Regions from separate parts of the Kocuria nitroreducens genome, predicted to be linked through region 3. Evidence: riboswitches for the same ligand, from Rfam matches in the RefSeq annotation. Region 3 holds a riboswitch; each other region holds the start of a gene.
What was found. Region 3 has a riboswitch for thiamine pyrophosphate ahead of ACFYE1_RS14675 (ECF transporter S component). Riboswitches for the same ligand answer to the same signal wherever they lie in the genome.

Region 1: another riboswitch for thiamine pyrophosphate. It lies ahead of ACFYE1_RS06860 (bifunctional hydroxymethylpyrimidine kinase/phosphomethylpyrimidine kinase); the one in region 3 lies ahead of ACFYE1_RS14675 (ECF transporter S component).
Region 2: another riboswitch for thiamine pyrophosphate. It lies ahead of ACFYE1_RS13020 (FAD-dependent oxidoreductase); the one in region 3 lies ahead of ACFYE1_RS14675 (ECF transporter S component).

The regions. Positions count from the first base shown of each region.
Region 1 is NZ_JBHZTC010000008.1:4,127-8,632, forward strand. It holds gene ACFYE1_RS06850 (Rne/Rng family ribonuclease) at 1-519, shown strand, start outside; gene ACFYE1_RS06855 (nuclear transport factor 2 family protein) at 704-1,438, shown strand; TPP riboswitch at 1,496-1,589, shown strand; gene ACFYE1_RS06860 (bifunctional hydroxymethylpyrimidine kinase/phosphomethylpyrimidine kinase) at 1,691-3,211, shown strand; gene rplU (50S ribosomal protein L21) at 3,432-3,743, shown strand; gene rpmA (50S ribosomal protein L27) at 3,804-4,061, shown strand; gene obgE (GTPase ObgE) at 4,216-4,506, shown strand, end outside.
Region 2 is NZ_JBHZTC010000018.1:51,008-55,513, reverse strand. It holds gene ACFYE1_RS13030 (thiazole synthase) at 1-525, opposite strand, end outside; gene thiS (sulfur carrier protein ThiS) at 590-829, opposite strand; gene ACFYE1_RS13020 (FAD-dependent oxidoreductase) at 826-2,226, opposite strand; TPP riboswitch at 2,222-2,325, opposite strand; gene thiE (thiamine phosphate synthase) at 2,341-3,060, shown strand; gene ACFYE1_RS13010 (hypothetical protein) at 3,160-4,194, shown strand; gene ACFYE1_RS13005 (VOC family protein) at 4,357-4,506, shown strand, end outside.
Region 3 is NZ_JBHZTC010000022.1:53,307-57,812, forward strand. It holds gene ACFYE1_RS14665 (energy-coupling factor transporter transmembrane component T family protein) at 1-559, opposite strand, end outside; gene ACFYE1_RS14670 (ABC transporter ATP-binding protein) at 556-2,337, opposite strand; gene ACFYE1_RS14675 (ECF transporter S component) at 2,334-2,954, opposite strand; TPP riboswitch at 3,045-3,166, opposite strand; gene ACFYE1_RS14680 (DUF4235 domain-containing protein) at 3,355-3,633, opposite strand; gene mnhG (monovalent cation/H(+) antiporter subunit G) at 3,715-4,083, opposite strand; gene ACFYE1_RS14690 (monovalent cation/H+ antiporter complex subunit F) at 4,146-4,418, opposite strand; gene ACFYE1_RS14695 (Na+/H+ antiporter subunit E) at 4,415-4,506, opposite strand, start outside.

The DNA.
Region 1 (4,506 bases), on a different contig from region 3:
CCCGCCGAGGCCCGCCCGTTGAGCCTGGACTCCCTCGCGGAGGCCTTCGGGCAGCAGGAGCCGGACGCCGCCTCCGCCGGCCAGGAGGCCAGCCCTGCGCGAGCCGCCGCTGAGACGGTCACCGCTGCCGACGATGCCCCTGAGCAGGCCACCGCTGAGCAGGCCACCGCTGCGGAGGACCCCCGGGCGCGGGGCGCCGCGCAGGAGACCCTGGGGCGGGAGAGTGCGGCGCCAGGGAGTACGGAGCAGCAGGCTCCCACCCCGGCGGCTCCGGAGCCGTCGAGCGCCGAGCCGGCTCGGCCCCGTCGGCGCAGCCGGCGGGCCTCGGCCCCGGCCGCCCGCCCGGGCGAGGCCGAGGTGACCGCCGGCCAGGCGGCTGCCGCAGAGGGCGCCCGGCACGAGGCCAAGGCCGTCACCCAGCGCTCCCCGGAGGACTCCTCCCGCCCGGCGCCGACCGTCGTCGGCGTCGGCGTTAAGGCCGAGGACCTCACCAGCGGCGAGCCCGCCGACCGGGGCTGAGCCGCCCCGCCGAGCAGGATCCCGGAGGACCCCGACCAGCACGGTCGGGGTCCTCCGCCGTCGTGGACCGTCCCGGCCGGCCCCGCCCCCGCGCGGCGGCGTACTGTGGTGCGCACCACAGCACAGCCGGGGCCGCCGTCCCGTCCGCCGGGGCGAGCGGCCGCCCGTTCCAGGGAGAACCGCCATGACCAGTGCAGACACCGTCCGCGCCGTCGCCACGGACGTCTTCGTCCGCCGGGATCCGTCGACCGTGGACCGGCACTACACGGAGGACTTCATCCAGCACTCGCCGCTCGCCCAGGACGGGCGCGACGGCATCAGGCAGTTCGTGCGCAGCATCCCCGACGACTTCCGCGTGGACCTCGTGCGGATGCTCGACGACCACGGGACAATGGGCGCCCACTCGGCCTACGAGGGACTCGGTCCGGAGCCCCTGGTCGGTTTCGACGTCTTCCGCGTGGAGGACGGGCGGATCGCCGAGCACTGGGACGTCTTCGAGCCCCTGCGCACGCGCTCCGACGGCGCCCGCCCGCAGCTCGACGGTCCCGTCGCGGTCACGGACCGCGATCGGACGCAGGACAACAAGCGCATCGCCGCCGAGTGGGTCGAGTCCGCCCTCGTCGCGGGTGACCACCGCGCCGTCCAGGACCACATGAGCTCCCGGGGCTGCACCGAGCACGCGGCTCGCACGCCGGACGGCCCGCAGCCCGCGTACCGGCGGCTGCGCCGGGTGGTCGGCGAGGGGAACTTCGTGCTGACCGTCGCGGAGGCCGTCACCGGCGGCGACCGCGGGGACGGAGCCGCCGGCACGGTCGCCTGCTACGACCTCTGGCGCCTCGGCGACGGCCGGATCGTGGAGCACTGGGGCGTCGCGCAGCCGGTTCCCGAGAGAACGGCGCACGCCAACGGCATGTTCTGAGCCTGCGAGCGGACTCCGTCCGCGTCCCGGCTCCAGCGGGACCACTAGACTGGCAGGACACCTGACACGGGGTGCCGCGCGAGCGGCTGAGAACACACCCGTCGAACCTGATCTAGCCAGTACTAGCGAAGGGATGTCGCAGATGCGCGATGCCGTACCCACGTCCGCCCGCACACCGGCAGCCGAGAGACCGGTGCCGCCGGACCCCGCGCTCGCCGAGGACGCCGCCGCGGCCGCCGAGGAGGTGGCCCCGTGACCGCCCGCGTGCCCCGCGTGCTGGCCATCGCCGGCACCGACCCCACGGGCGGCGCCGGCCAGCACGCCGACCTCAAGTCGATCGCCGCGATGGGCGGCTACGGGATGAGCGCCGTCACCGCCGTCGTCGTCCAGAACACCGTGGGCGTGCGCTCCATCCACGTCCCGCCCGTCGAGGTCCTCTCCGCCCAGCTCGACGCGGTCGCCGAGGACGTCGAGATCGACGCCGTCAAGATCGGGATGCTCGGGTCCGTGCCGGTCATCGAGGCCGTCGCCCGGTGGCTCGGGGTCCACCGGCCGCCGGTCGTGGTCCTGGACCCTGTCATGGTCGCGACCTCCGGGGGCCGCCTCCTGGAGAGCGAGGCGGAGGACGCCCTGCGCTCGATGCTGGGCCTCGCCGACCTGATCACCCCCAACCTGCAGGAGCTCGCCGTGCTCGCCGGGGAGGACACCGCGTCGTCGTGGCAGGAGGCCCTTGCCCAGGGCCACCGCGTGGCCCGCGCGCACGGGACCCTGGTGCTCGTCAAGGGCGGGCACCTCACCGGGGACCGGACGCCCGACGCCCTCGTGGGCCCGGACGCCCCCGAGCCCCTCGCGGCGTTCGACGGCGCCCGCGTGCCCACCGAGAACTCCCACGGCACCGGGTGCTCCCTCTCCTCGGCCCTGGCCACCCTCCAGGTGCGGCACGGGGACTGGTCCCGCAGCCTGCGGATCGCCCGGAACTGGCTGCGCGGGGCTCTCGAGACCGCCGGAGAGCTCTCCGTCGGCCACGGGAGCGGCCCCGTCCACCACTTCCACCACGTCCAGGGCGCCCTGGAGACCTGGGGCACCGCGCCGGAGCGGTTCAGCGACGAGCTGTGGGAGGCCTCCGCGGCCGTGCGGCGCGAGATCGAGGAGCTCGAGTTCGTCCGGCTCCTCGGCGACGGCCGGCTCGAGCCGGACCGCTTCCTCGCCTACCTGGACCAGGACCTGCAGTACCTCGACGGCTACAGCCGGGCGCTTGCCCTGCTCGCGGCCAGGGCGCCCGACGAGGAGCAGCGGCTGTTCTTCGCGGCCGGTGCCGTGTCCTGCACCGAGACCGAGGCGCAGCTGCACCGGGCCCGGCTGCAGCACGCCGGGGCCGGCGGCGCCCGGGCCGGGCTCGGCGAGGTGACCCGGCGCTACACCACGTTCCTGCTCGCCGCCACCGCCGCCGAGCCCTACCCGGTGGGCCTCGCCGCCGTGCTGCCGTGCTACTGGGTCTACGCGGACGTGGGGCGCCACCTGGGCGAGCTCGCCACGGCCGGCGGGACCGACGAGCACCCCTACGCGGACTGGCTGGCCACGTACGCGGACGAGGAGTTCCAGGAGGCCACCCGCACGGCCCGCCTGCTGCTCGACGCCGCCGCCCGGGAGGCCCCGGCGGACGTCCGGGACCGGATGCGGGAGGTGTTCCTGGAGGCCTGCGCGCTCGAGCGCGACTTCTTCGCCGCGCCGGTGGCGGAGCGTCGGTTGGCGGGCACTGACCTGATCGAGTAGTCTTGATCTTCGGTGCCATGCCGGTGCGCGCGTGTAAAAACTCGACACCCCACCTGGCGGCACATGCGGGTGCAGTTCCTGAATTGCGGCGAACCTGCGCTGACCTCGGCCTGGTCCCACGGGCCGGTCACCGGCAGCTCGTCTCAACGTCGTTGGTCCTGACAGGTATGCGCTCGACCCACACTGTTTAAACATGACGTCGAGAGAAGTGAGTTCCCAAGTGGTGTACGCGATTGTCCGCGCTGGCGGCCGCCAGGAAAAGGTTTCCGTCGGAGACCTCGTTACCCTTGACCGCGTCGCCGGCGGAGCAGGCAGCACCATCGAGCTCCCTGCCCTGCTGCTGGTCGACGGGGACAAGATCACCTCGGATGCCCAGACCCTGGCGAGCGTCAAGGTCACGGCCGAGATCGTCGAGAACCTCCGCGGTCCCAAGATCTCCATCCAGAAGTTCAAGAACAAGACCGGCTACAAGAAGCGCCAGGGCTTCCGTGCCGAGCTGACCACCGTGAAGGTGACCGGCATCGACGCCTGACCGGCCCGGTCCCCGTCCAGACTCCACCAGCCAGTAAAGACCCGAAGGTAGGCACACCTCATGGCACACAAGAAGGGCGCGAGCTCCACTCGCAACGGTCGCGACTCCAACGCGCAGTACCTCGGCGTGAAGCGCTTCGGCGGCCAGACCGTCAACGCCGGCGAGATCCTCGTCCGACAGCGCGGCACGCACTTCCACCCCGGCCTGAACGTCGGCCGCGGTGGCGACGACACCCTGTTCGCCCTGGCCGCCGGCCAGGTCGAGTTCGGCACCCGCCGGGGCCGCAAGGTGGTCAACATCCAGGCTGCCGCAGAGTAGTCGACAGGGCCGGTCCAGCCGGCCCGGGTGCGGGTCCCGACCCGCACCACCCATGTTTGGTCTGTAGAGGGTGGGTGCGTCCAGCGCCCGCCCTCTACGGTTTTAACGTGGCCCGTCCGCGGGCCCGTCCGTCCCTGATCCAGAGGAGTTCCCCGTGGCCAGTTTCGTCGACCGCGTCGTCCTGCACGTCTCCGGCGGCTCCGGCGGGCACGGCTGCGTGTCCATCCGCCGGGAGAAGTTCAAGCCGCTCGGCGGGCCGGACGGCGGCAACGGGGGAGACGGCGGCAGCGTGGTCCTGCGCGTGGACGGCCAGACCACCACGCTGCTGAACTACCACCACGCCCCCCACCAGTCCGCCCCCAACGGAGGCCCCGGCAAGGGCGACCTCCGCCACGGGCACAAGGGCGAGGATCTCGTCCTGTCCGTCCCCGACGGCACCGTGATC
Region 2 (4,506 bases), on a different contig from region 3:
GGCCTCGGAGGCGGTGCCGATCCCGGCGTCGAGCACCACGGGCACGGACGCCCGGGAGGCGATGAGCTCGATGTTGTGCGGGTTGAGGATGCCCAGGCCCGTGCCGATGGGGGCGCCCAGGGGCATCACCGCGGCCGCACCCAGGTCCTCGAGCCGGCGCGCCACGGCGGGGTCGTCGGAGGTGTAGGCGAAGACCGTGAAGCCGCGCGCCACGAGCTGCTCGGTGGCGTCGAGAAGCTCCACGACGTCGGGCAGCAGGGTGTCCTCGTCGGCGATCACCTCGAGCTTGACCCAGTCGGTCTCCAAGGCCTCCCGGCCGAGCTCGGCGGTCAGCAGCGCGTCCCGGGCCGTGTAGCACCCGGCCGTGTTGGGCAGGATCCGGATGTCGTTGCGCTCGAGCAGCGCGAAGAGGGAGTCGCCCTGACCGGGCGCGTAGCGGCGCAGGGCCACGGTGGTCAGCTCGGTGCCGGAGGCCAGCAGCGCCTGCTCGAGGGTGTGCAGCGAGCTGAGGCCGCCGGTGCCCATGATCAGCCGGGAGGACAGCTCCGTGCCGTCGAGCACGAGCGGGTCGGGATGCGGGACGGTCACGTCAGCCTCCTTGGACGGCGGTGATGATCTCGACGGCCTGGCCCTCCGCCACGGGGGTCCGCCGCCAGCGGCTGCGGGGCACGACCGCGGCGTCCACGGCCACGGCCACGCCGAGGCGCCCGCCGTCCAGCGGGGCGCCGTCGGGGCCCAGCGCCCGGCCGACGGTCTCGGCGACGAGGTCGACGACGGTCGTCTCCTCCGCCACGTGGCGCGGGCGGCCGTTGAGGGTGATGGCGGTCATCGGGAGCTCCTGCTCCGGGGTCCGGGTCCGGCGGCGGCCGGCCCGGGATCCCCTCGACGGGCCTCGACCGGTCGGTCGAAGCGGTGCGGATCGGTGGTGGCGAGGTGCTCGGCGTCGGCGGCCGGATCGGGTCCGGTGCCTCCGGCCACCAGCTGCGCGGCGAGCCGGGCCGCCAGCGGGGCGAGCAGGACGCCGTGGCGGAAGTAGCCGGTGGAGACCACGAGCCCCGCCACGGGCGAGCCGTCCGGGTCGCGGACCCGGCCCAGGTACGGGATGTCGTCGGGGGTGCCGGGCCGGGCGCGGGCCAGCACCTCGATCAGCTCGAGCTCGGCGACGCCGGGCACGAGCGCCTGGGCGTCGCGCAGCAGCCGGAACACGCCGCCGGCGCTGGGGCCGGTCAGGCCGTCCTCGCGGGAGGTCGCCCCGATCACCACGGTGCCGTCGGTGCGGGGCACCAGGTAGACGGGCGCCCCGTGCACCAGGCCGCGGACGGTGCGCTCGATCAGCTCGGGCGCCCCGCCGGGGACCCGGGCCCGCAGGATGTCCCCGTGCACCGGCCGCAGGGGCGGGTGCCAGTCCTCCGGCAGCCCCTCGAGGTCACCGAGGTCGGCGCCGGGGGCCAGGACCGTCCAGGTCGCGGAGACCATCCCGCCGCCGGCCAGGCGGACGCCGGTCACGGCGCCCTCGGCGTTGCGGCGCAGCCCCGTGGCGCGGTCGTGGACGAGGCGGGCCGGTCCGCCGTCACGAGCGGCCGAGGGCTCGGAGAGCTCCGGAGGCCTCGAGGACTCCGAGTCCTCAGCGGGCTCCGAGTCCTCAGCGGGCTCCGGGAGCGCCGGGGTGACGAGGGCGGCGAGCAGCCCGGCCACCAGGCGGCGCGGGTCGACCTGGTGGTCGTCCGGGATCCGGAACGCGGCGGACAGCCGCGGGCTCAGGGCGGGCTCGAGGGCCCGGGCGGCCCGCAGCGTCAGCTGCTCCACGGTCATGCCGTGGCGGCCCTGCAGCTCGCGGAGCTCCGCCAGGGCCTGCCGGTCGGCGGCGTCCACGCCGCAGACCAGGGTCTCGGTGGCCCGGTGGCCCACCGACCCCACGGCGGCCTGCTCGAGGGCTGCCACGAACGCCGGGTACTCGGCGGCCGAGGCGGTCATGAGGGGGTACAGGGGCTCCTGCTGGTACTGGACCTCGCTCACCGGGGCGAGCATCCCGGCCGCGGCGCGGCTCGCGCCGGAGCCCGGCTCGGGGTCCACCACGGCCACCGAGCGGCCGCGGCGGCGCAGCTCCCAGGCGGTGGCCAGGCCGATCACTCCGGCGCCGATCACGGCGACGTCGGCCCGGACGTGCTCGGGCTGCCCGACCAGCGCGTGCGGTGCGGTCGTCGGGGCGGGGTGCGCGGAAGTCACACGGAACGTCCTTTCCTACGGCGGCATGATCCGCATCAGGTGTGGCGGTCGGCGTTGGACGCCCTCTCAGCCCTCGATGGGGCTCCCGCAGAACCGCTGACCTATCATCAGCGTGTGGCCCAGCATACCCGTGACACCTCTGCCCCTGCCGAGTCCTCCCTGCGAGACGCCCGGACGGCGAAGCTCCTCGCCGCCCGGCTGTACGTGTGCACGGACGCCCGCCGCGACCGCGGCGACCTCGAGGAGTTCCTGCACGCCGCGTACGCCGGTGGCGCGAGCATCGTGCAGCTGCGGGACAAGAGCATCGACGCGGACGAGGAGATCGCCGCGCTGCGGCTGCTGGGCCGGGTCGCCGCCGAGTACGGTGCCCTGTTCGCCGTCAACGACCGCGCCGACATCGCCGCGCTGGTGGGCGCCGACGTCTTCCACGTGGGCCAGCACGACCTCGCCCCCGCCCAGGCCCGGCAGCTGCTGGGCCCCGACGTGCTGATCGGGCGCTCCACCCACGACCTCGGACAGGCCCGGGCGGCGCTCGAGGACCCGGACGTCGACTACTTCTGCACGGGTCCCGTCTGGGCCACGCCCACCAAGCCGGGGCGCCCGGCCACCGGGCTGGAGTTCGTCCGCGCGGTCGCCGGGCTGACGGAGGCCCGGCTGGACGCGGACGCGGAGGCCCCGCCCGTGCCGTGGTTCGCCATCGGCGGCATCGACGAGCAGCGGCTCCCGCAGGTGCTGGCGGCCGGGGCGCGCGGCGTTGTCGTCGTCCGCGCCGTCACCGAGGCCTCCGACCCCCGAGTCGCCGCGGGGCAGCTGCGCAGCCTGCTCCCCGCCTGAGCCCGGGGCGGCTCGCGACCCCTGTTCACCGTCGGCTCCCCGCCGCCGCCCAGCACGTTCTGAGAGCATGGACCCAGGACGACGACGGAGAGGTGGCCCATGGACCCCGAGCTCGACCCCCAGGTGCGGCACGCGGTGGAGCGTCCCGCAGAGACCGCCCGCGGCCCGGAGGACGCGCAGCTGCGCGTCCGTCTGGCCGGTGAGCCCGCCCGCCGCGCCCTCGGCACCCACTGGGAGCAGGGCGCACCGGAGGACGCCGCGCCGAGCGACGACCGGCTCGCCGCGGCCGTGCTGCTCGCCACCCTCTTCGGCGACACCTTCTGGTTGGAGCGCGCCGCCCGGCTGCCCAGCGACGTGCCTGGGTGCCCGTCCGCGCCGCCGAGCGGGCTGCTGGAGCTGACCCGGGTGCCGGGCGCCCGGGCGGCCCTGGCCACCGTGCTCGAGCGCCCGCTGCTGACCGGGCTCCTGGAGTGGGGCACCAACCCCCTTCCGGAGCAGCCTCCGCTCGCCGTGGCGCGGGCCGCCCGGGACCTCGGGATTCCCGACGACGGGAGGGTCTACCGGGTGGTGCGCCGCCGCGCCGAGCGCTTCCTGGCGCGGGAGTACGACGGGTCCGAGCAGCTCGAGCAGTTCGTGACCCTGCTGACCGAGGCGGAGAAGGGCCACCGCGAGGACGGGCCCGTGCTCTCGGGCGAGACCCTGCCCCCAGCGGCTCCCCCGGTGCCGGGACCGCCCGCGGGATCGACACCGGCGGCGGCCGGCGACGTCCGGCCGGGCACGCCCCCGCCGGGCGCTCCCCCCGCGGGCTCGCCCGAGAACCCGCAGTGGGGCGTGAGCCCCGCGACCCCGTCCCCGCCGCCCGGACAGTTCCCGGGGCAGTTCCCCGGGCCGGGGGCACCTGGACAGGGTGCCCCCGGGTACGGAGCTGCCGGGTACGGCGTCGAGCAGCAGCCGCCCGGAGGACCCGGAGCCGGCGGGCAGGGGGCCTCCGGACCGGTGTTCGGCCCCGGCCCCGGCGGCTGGCCGCCGCGCCCGGCCGAGCCCGAGGAGGACGACTCCGACAACCTCAAGGCGTGGGGATTCGTCTTCCTGGGCATCCTGGCGGTCATCGCGGCGCTGATCTTCATCCTCTGACCGTCAGGCCCCGGCGGCCCCCGGACAGACCGGGACCTCGCGGCGGTCCGCTCGCGGGTCCCGGTCCCCCGGACCCCCATTTACTTGCAACGGAAAGCTTATCGGGATAGTCTTGGGGACACATCAACCAATGTGCTGTCCCTGCCGACGGAGAACCCCGAGATGCCGATCTTTCCCCAGAACCCCGACCCGCGGAGTCTGACCAAGCGCCCCGCCGAGGACCTGCTGGCCGCAGGCACCCGGATGGGTGCTGTCGAGCTGCTCGTCTCCGATCTGGACACGATGGTCGCCTACTACTCGGACGCCGTCACC
Region 3 (4,506 bases):
CCGCCGGCCCGTGCCCGGACCCCGTGCCGCGCGCCCGCCGAGCCATCGCGAGGGTGGCCCACTCGGAGGCCATCACGCCCACCAGCCGCAGCGCGGCCAGGGACGCGAGCACGAAACGGGCCGGGAGGCGCAGCGTCTGGGCGAGGCCGTCGGCGAGGTCCGTGGGGTCCGTGGTCAGCACCAGCATCAGCCCGGGCAGCGCCAGCGCCAGTCCGCGCAGGGCGATCGCCGCGCCCGCGGCCACCGAACCGGCCGAGATCACGGTGACCCCCAGGTCGAGCAGCACCGGCCCCGAGTCCTCGGCGAGCAGCGCCGTGCCCCACCCGCTCACGAGGGCCGCCACGACCACCGGCCATGCCCGGCGCAGCAGTGCGAGCGGGCGCTGACCGGCCAGCGCCAGGAGCAGCACCTCGCCCAGCAGCACGGTCCCCGACGTCACGGGGTCCGCGCTGAGCAGCAGCACCACGGTGAGCAGCAGCGCCCCGGACAGCTTGACCACGGCGTTCGTCCGTCCCAGCAGGGAGGTCCGCGCCGACGGCGCGATCGCGGGAGCGCTCATCGGACGGGCTCCCGCCGGGCCGGGACGGCCCGCGCGGGGGCAGCGGCCGGAGCCGCTGGAGCGGCCGGAGTGGCTGACGCAGGGGCGGCGGCCGGAGCTGCGGCTGCCACCGGTGGTGCCGGTGCGGTGGCGGCCGCAGGTGCTGCCGGGGCCTGCCGCCCGGCCCGTGCCGCGTGAGTGGCTCGGTCCCCTTCGGGAGGCGCACCCAGTGCCAGCACCTCGGCGCCGAGCGCCCGCACGAAGTCCTCGTCGTGGGTCACGGCCAGGACCGACGTGCCGGCGTCGACGAGCTCCACCAGCAGGTCCACGAGCTCCGCCCACGTCAGGGCGTCCTGGCCGAACGTGGGTTCGTCGAGCACCAGCACGTCCGGGTCCGTGGCGAGCACCGTGGCCACGGACAGCCGCCGCTTCTCGCCGCCGGAGAGGGTGAACGGGTTCGCGTCCGCCAGGTGGGAGAGCCGCAGCCGGCGGAGCAGCTCGTCCGTGCGACGCTCCCGCTCGGCCCCCGGCGTGCCCGCCAGCCGGGGGCCGAGCTCGAGCTCCGCGCGCACGGTGGCGCGCAGGAACTGGTGCTCGGGCTCCTGGAAGACCGTCCCCACACGGGCCACGAGCTCCCGTCCGCTCCACTCCAGCGGGTCGGGGCCCGCGCCGCGGTCGAGGCGCGGGTGGGCCCGCACGGTGCCGCGCACGGGGGCCAGCAGACCCGCCAGCGTCAGGGCGAGCGTGGACTTGCCGGCGCCGTTGGGCCCGGTGAGCGCGAGCGCGCGGCCCCGGCGCAGGCCCAGCTCCACGTCGTCCACCGCCGTGGGGAGGTCGCGGCCCGTGACGGTGTCGTCCACCGGGCGGCCGCGGCGCCGGGCCCGCCGCCGGGCGCGCAGCTGCCGTGCCGAGGGCTGGGTGCGCGAGACGCCCAGACCGGTGGCGCTGAGCAGCGGTTCGCCGTCCGCCCCGGGGCCGTCGGCCACGGACGGGCTCACGGCAGGACCTCCGGCAGAGTCCGCGGACGGGCGCGTGGCCGGCACCCGTCCGGGAACCCACACCCCCGCCCCGCTGAGCTCGTCGGCCGCCGCGCCGAGCACCTGCCCCGGGGCCCCGTCGTGGGTGATCCCCCCGTCGCGGCCGAGCACGACGACGCGGTCCACGACCTCGGCCCACACGGCGACGCGGTGCTCCACGACCACGAGCGTGGCCCCGCTGCCGTCGAGGCAGGACACCACGGCGTCGCGGACCTGACGCACGCCGGAGGGGTCCAGGTTGGCGGTCGGCTCGTCGAGCAGCAGCAGGCCCGGGCTCATCGCCACGGCGCCCGCGAGCGCCAGGCGCTGCTTCTGTCCGCCGGACAGGGCCGCGGTGGAGTGGTCGAGCGGGAGGTCCAGGCCCACGTCGTCGAGGGCCGCGCGCACCCGCGGCCAGATCTGCTCGCGGGGCACCGCGAGGTTCTCCAGGCCGAACGCGGTGTCGTCGCCGATCCGGGACAGCACCACCTGGGACTCGGGGTCCTGCTGCACGAGCCCGGCGCGGCCGCGCGCCTGCTCCGGGAGCGCGCCGTCGATGAGCAGCTCGCCGGAGACGGACTGCCCGTCCTCGTCGTGGAGGACTCCTGCCAGAGCGTGCAGGAGCGTGGACTTGCCGGCCCCGCTGGGACCCAGCAGGAGCACCCGCTCCCCCGGTTCCACCACGAGGTCGAGACCGCGCAGCGCCGCCGTCTCCCGCCCGGGGTGGTGCCAGCCGAAGCCGCGGGCCTCGACGCGCGCCCCGCGGGCCGTGGGAGCCGTCATCGCCGCACGGCCCGCCCCGAGGCGAGGCCCTGCAGGACACCGGTGGCCGCGAGGGCCCGCACCACGGCCTGCATGAGCAGGCCGGCGAGCACCGCCCCCGAGACGGCGGCCAGGACCACGTAGACCACCTGGTGGCCCAGCACCCACTCGTAGTTGTAGACGATGTTCTCGTGGACGCCGAGGAAGATCCCGCTCACGGCGCCCGCGACGGCCGCCGTGAGGGCATCGAACCGGCGGTAGCGGAAGGCGGCGAAGGCCAGTTCCGCGCCGATGCCCTGGACGAGGCCGGAGAGGATGACCAGCAGGCCGAAGTGGGTGCCCAGGAAGCTCTCGATCACGGCGGCGAGCAGCTCGCAGAACAGGGCGGCACCGGGCTTGCGGATGATCAGCCCGCCGAGCACGCCGGCCACGAGCCAGCCGCCGGCGATCAGGCCCACGGCGGGCGGATAGGCGACCGCGGCCGTGCCGACCACGGGGTAGAGCAGGTTTGACCACGCCCAGAAGACGACCGCGCACACGGCGGCGAGGACGGCGGCGACGACGATGTCGACGACCCGCCAGGACGACGTGCGGGACGCGCCGGGGCGGCCGGCGGGACGGTGGGTGGTGGTGTTCACGGTGGGTTCCTCCTGGGCTCAGCGAGCCGTCGGTGCCAGGAGGGGACGGGGTTCCGCGGGCCGCGCCGGTGGCGCGCTCCCGGGGAAACACCCCTGAGATGCTCGACTCCCTTCGCCGGTGCTAACCGGAGCAGGTTCGAGGGTCTGCGGCGATCCGCACTCTCAGCGCCGCGCCGGTCTCACCGGCGGGGAGCGCTCCCCTGTCGTTCAGTGGCACCGAGTCTACCCCTCCGTCGCCCGTTCCGTGCACGCGCGTCGGCCTCGGCACCCCGGCCGCGCCCGCACGGCGTTCCCGCGGTGCGCCCGTCGCACGCCCGCTCCACGACGAGGGGGCCCGCCCGGTCGGACACCGGTGCGGTGTCCGACCGGACGGGCCCCCTCGTGAGGTGCCCGCCGGGTCTCAGACCTCGGCCTGGCTCGAGGCCTTGGGGTTCTCCTGGGACTTGTTCTCGATCTGGGCCACCTTGCGGGAGACGCTGACCTTGATGATGGTGCCCACGAGGCCGGTCACGAGCGACCAGATGATGATGCCCGTCCAGGCCTCGTCCGGGTCCGGGTTCTTGGCGGGGGGCGGGTCGCCGGTGATGCGCATCCACGCGGCGCCGAGCACCTTGTGCGAGAGCGCCACGCCGCCGAGCGAGAGGCCGGTGCCCACGAGTTCGAGGACCTTGGTGTTCATGGAGTGCTGCTCCTTGTCGTCCGGGGGGACGCGGGTGCGCCCTGTCGATCCCGTCCAGCCTAACGCGTCGCCGCCGATCCGTCAGTCTGCTGTCCGTCCGCTCGCCGGCCGTCCGGGCTGGGCACGGGGGGGCGCCCCGGCGGCCCCCTCCCCGGAACCCTCCGCTGCGCGGTTGAGCACCGTCTGCAGGTCGTCCTGGGTCAGCGTGGTGCGGTTCAGGTGCTTGGTCCGGTAGGTCGAGCGGCCCACCATGTGCGCCGAGACGGGCACGGTGAGCAGCTGGAAGATCCAGCCGAGGGCGATGAGCGGGATCATGACCGGGTCGCGGTTCTCCAGGCCGACGGCCGTGAGCATGAGGAGCAGCCCGAAGACCTGCGGCTTGGTGCCGGCGTGCATGCGCGTCAGCAGGTCCGGAAAGCGGACCAGGCCGATCGCGGCGGCGAGGGACATGAGCGCGCCGGCCACGAGGCACACGGCCGCGGCGGCGTCCAGGACGGTGTCCAGCACGGCGCTCACCGCCCGTGCTCGGCGGTCTGGGTGGCGAAGCGGGCCACCGTCACGGACCCGATGAATCCGACCAGCGAGACGATCACCATGAGGATCAGGTTGTTGAGGTGGCCGTGGTAGGCCATCTCCACGGCGAGGGCGGCTGCGACGATGGCCAGCAGCACGTCCGTGGCCACCACGCGGTCCAGCAGGGACGGTCCCTTGGCAAGGCGGTAGAGGGTGCCCGCGGCGGCCGCGCTGAGCAGCACGGCCGCGACGGCCACGGCGATCTGCATCACGGTCGGTCCTCCTCGGGGGTGTCGGCCAGGGTGTCTCTCGGTGTGCCGGCCGGGGTGTCTCTCGGGGTGCCGGCTGCGACCTCGTCCC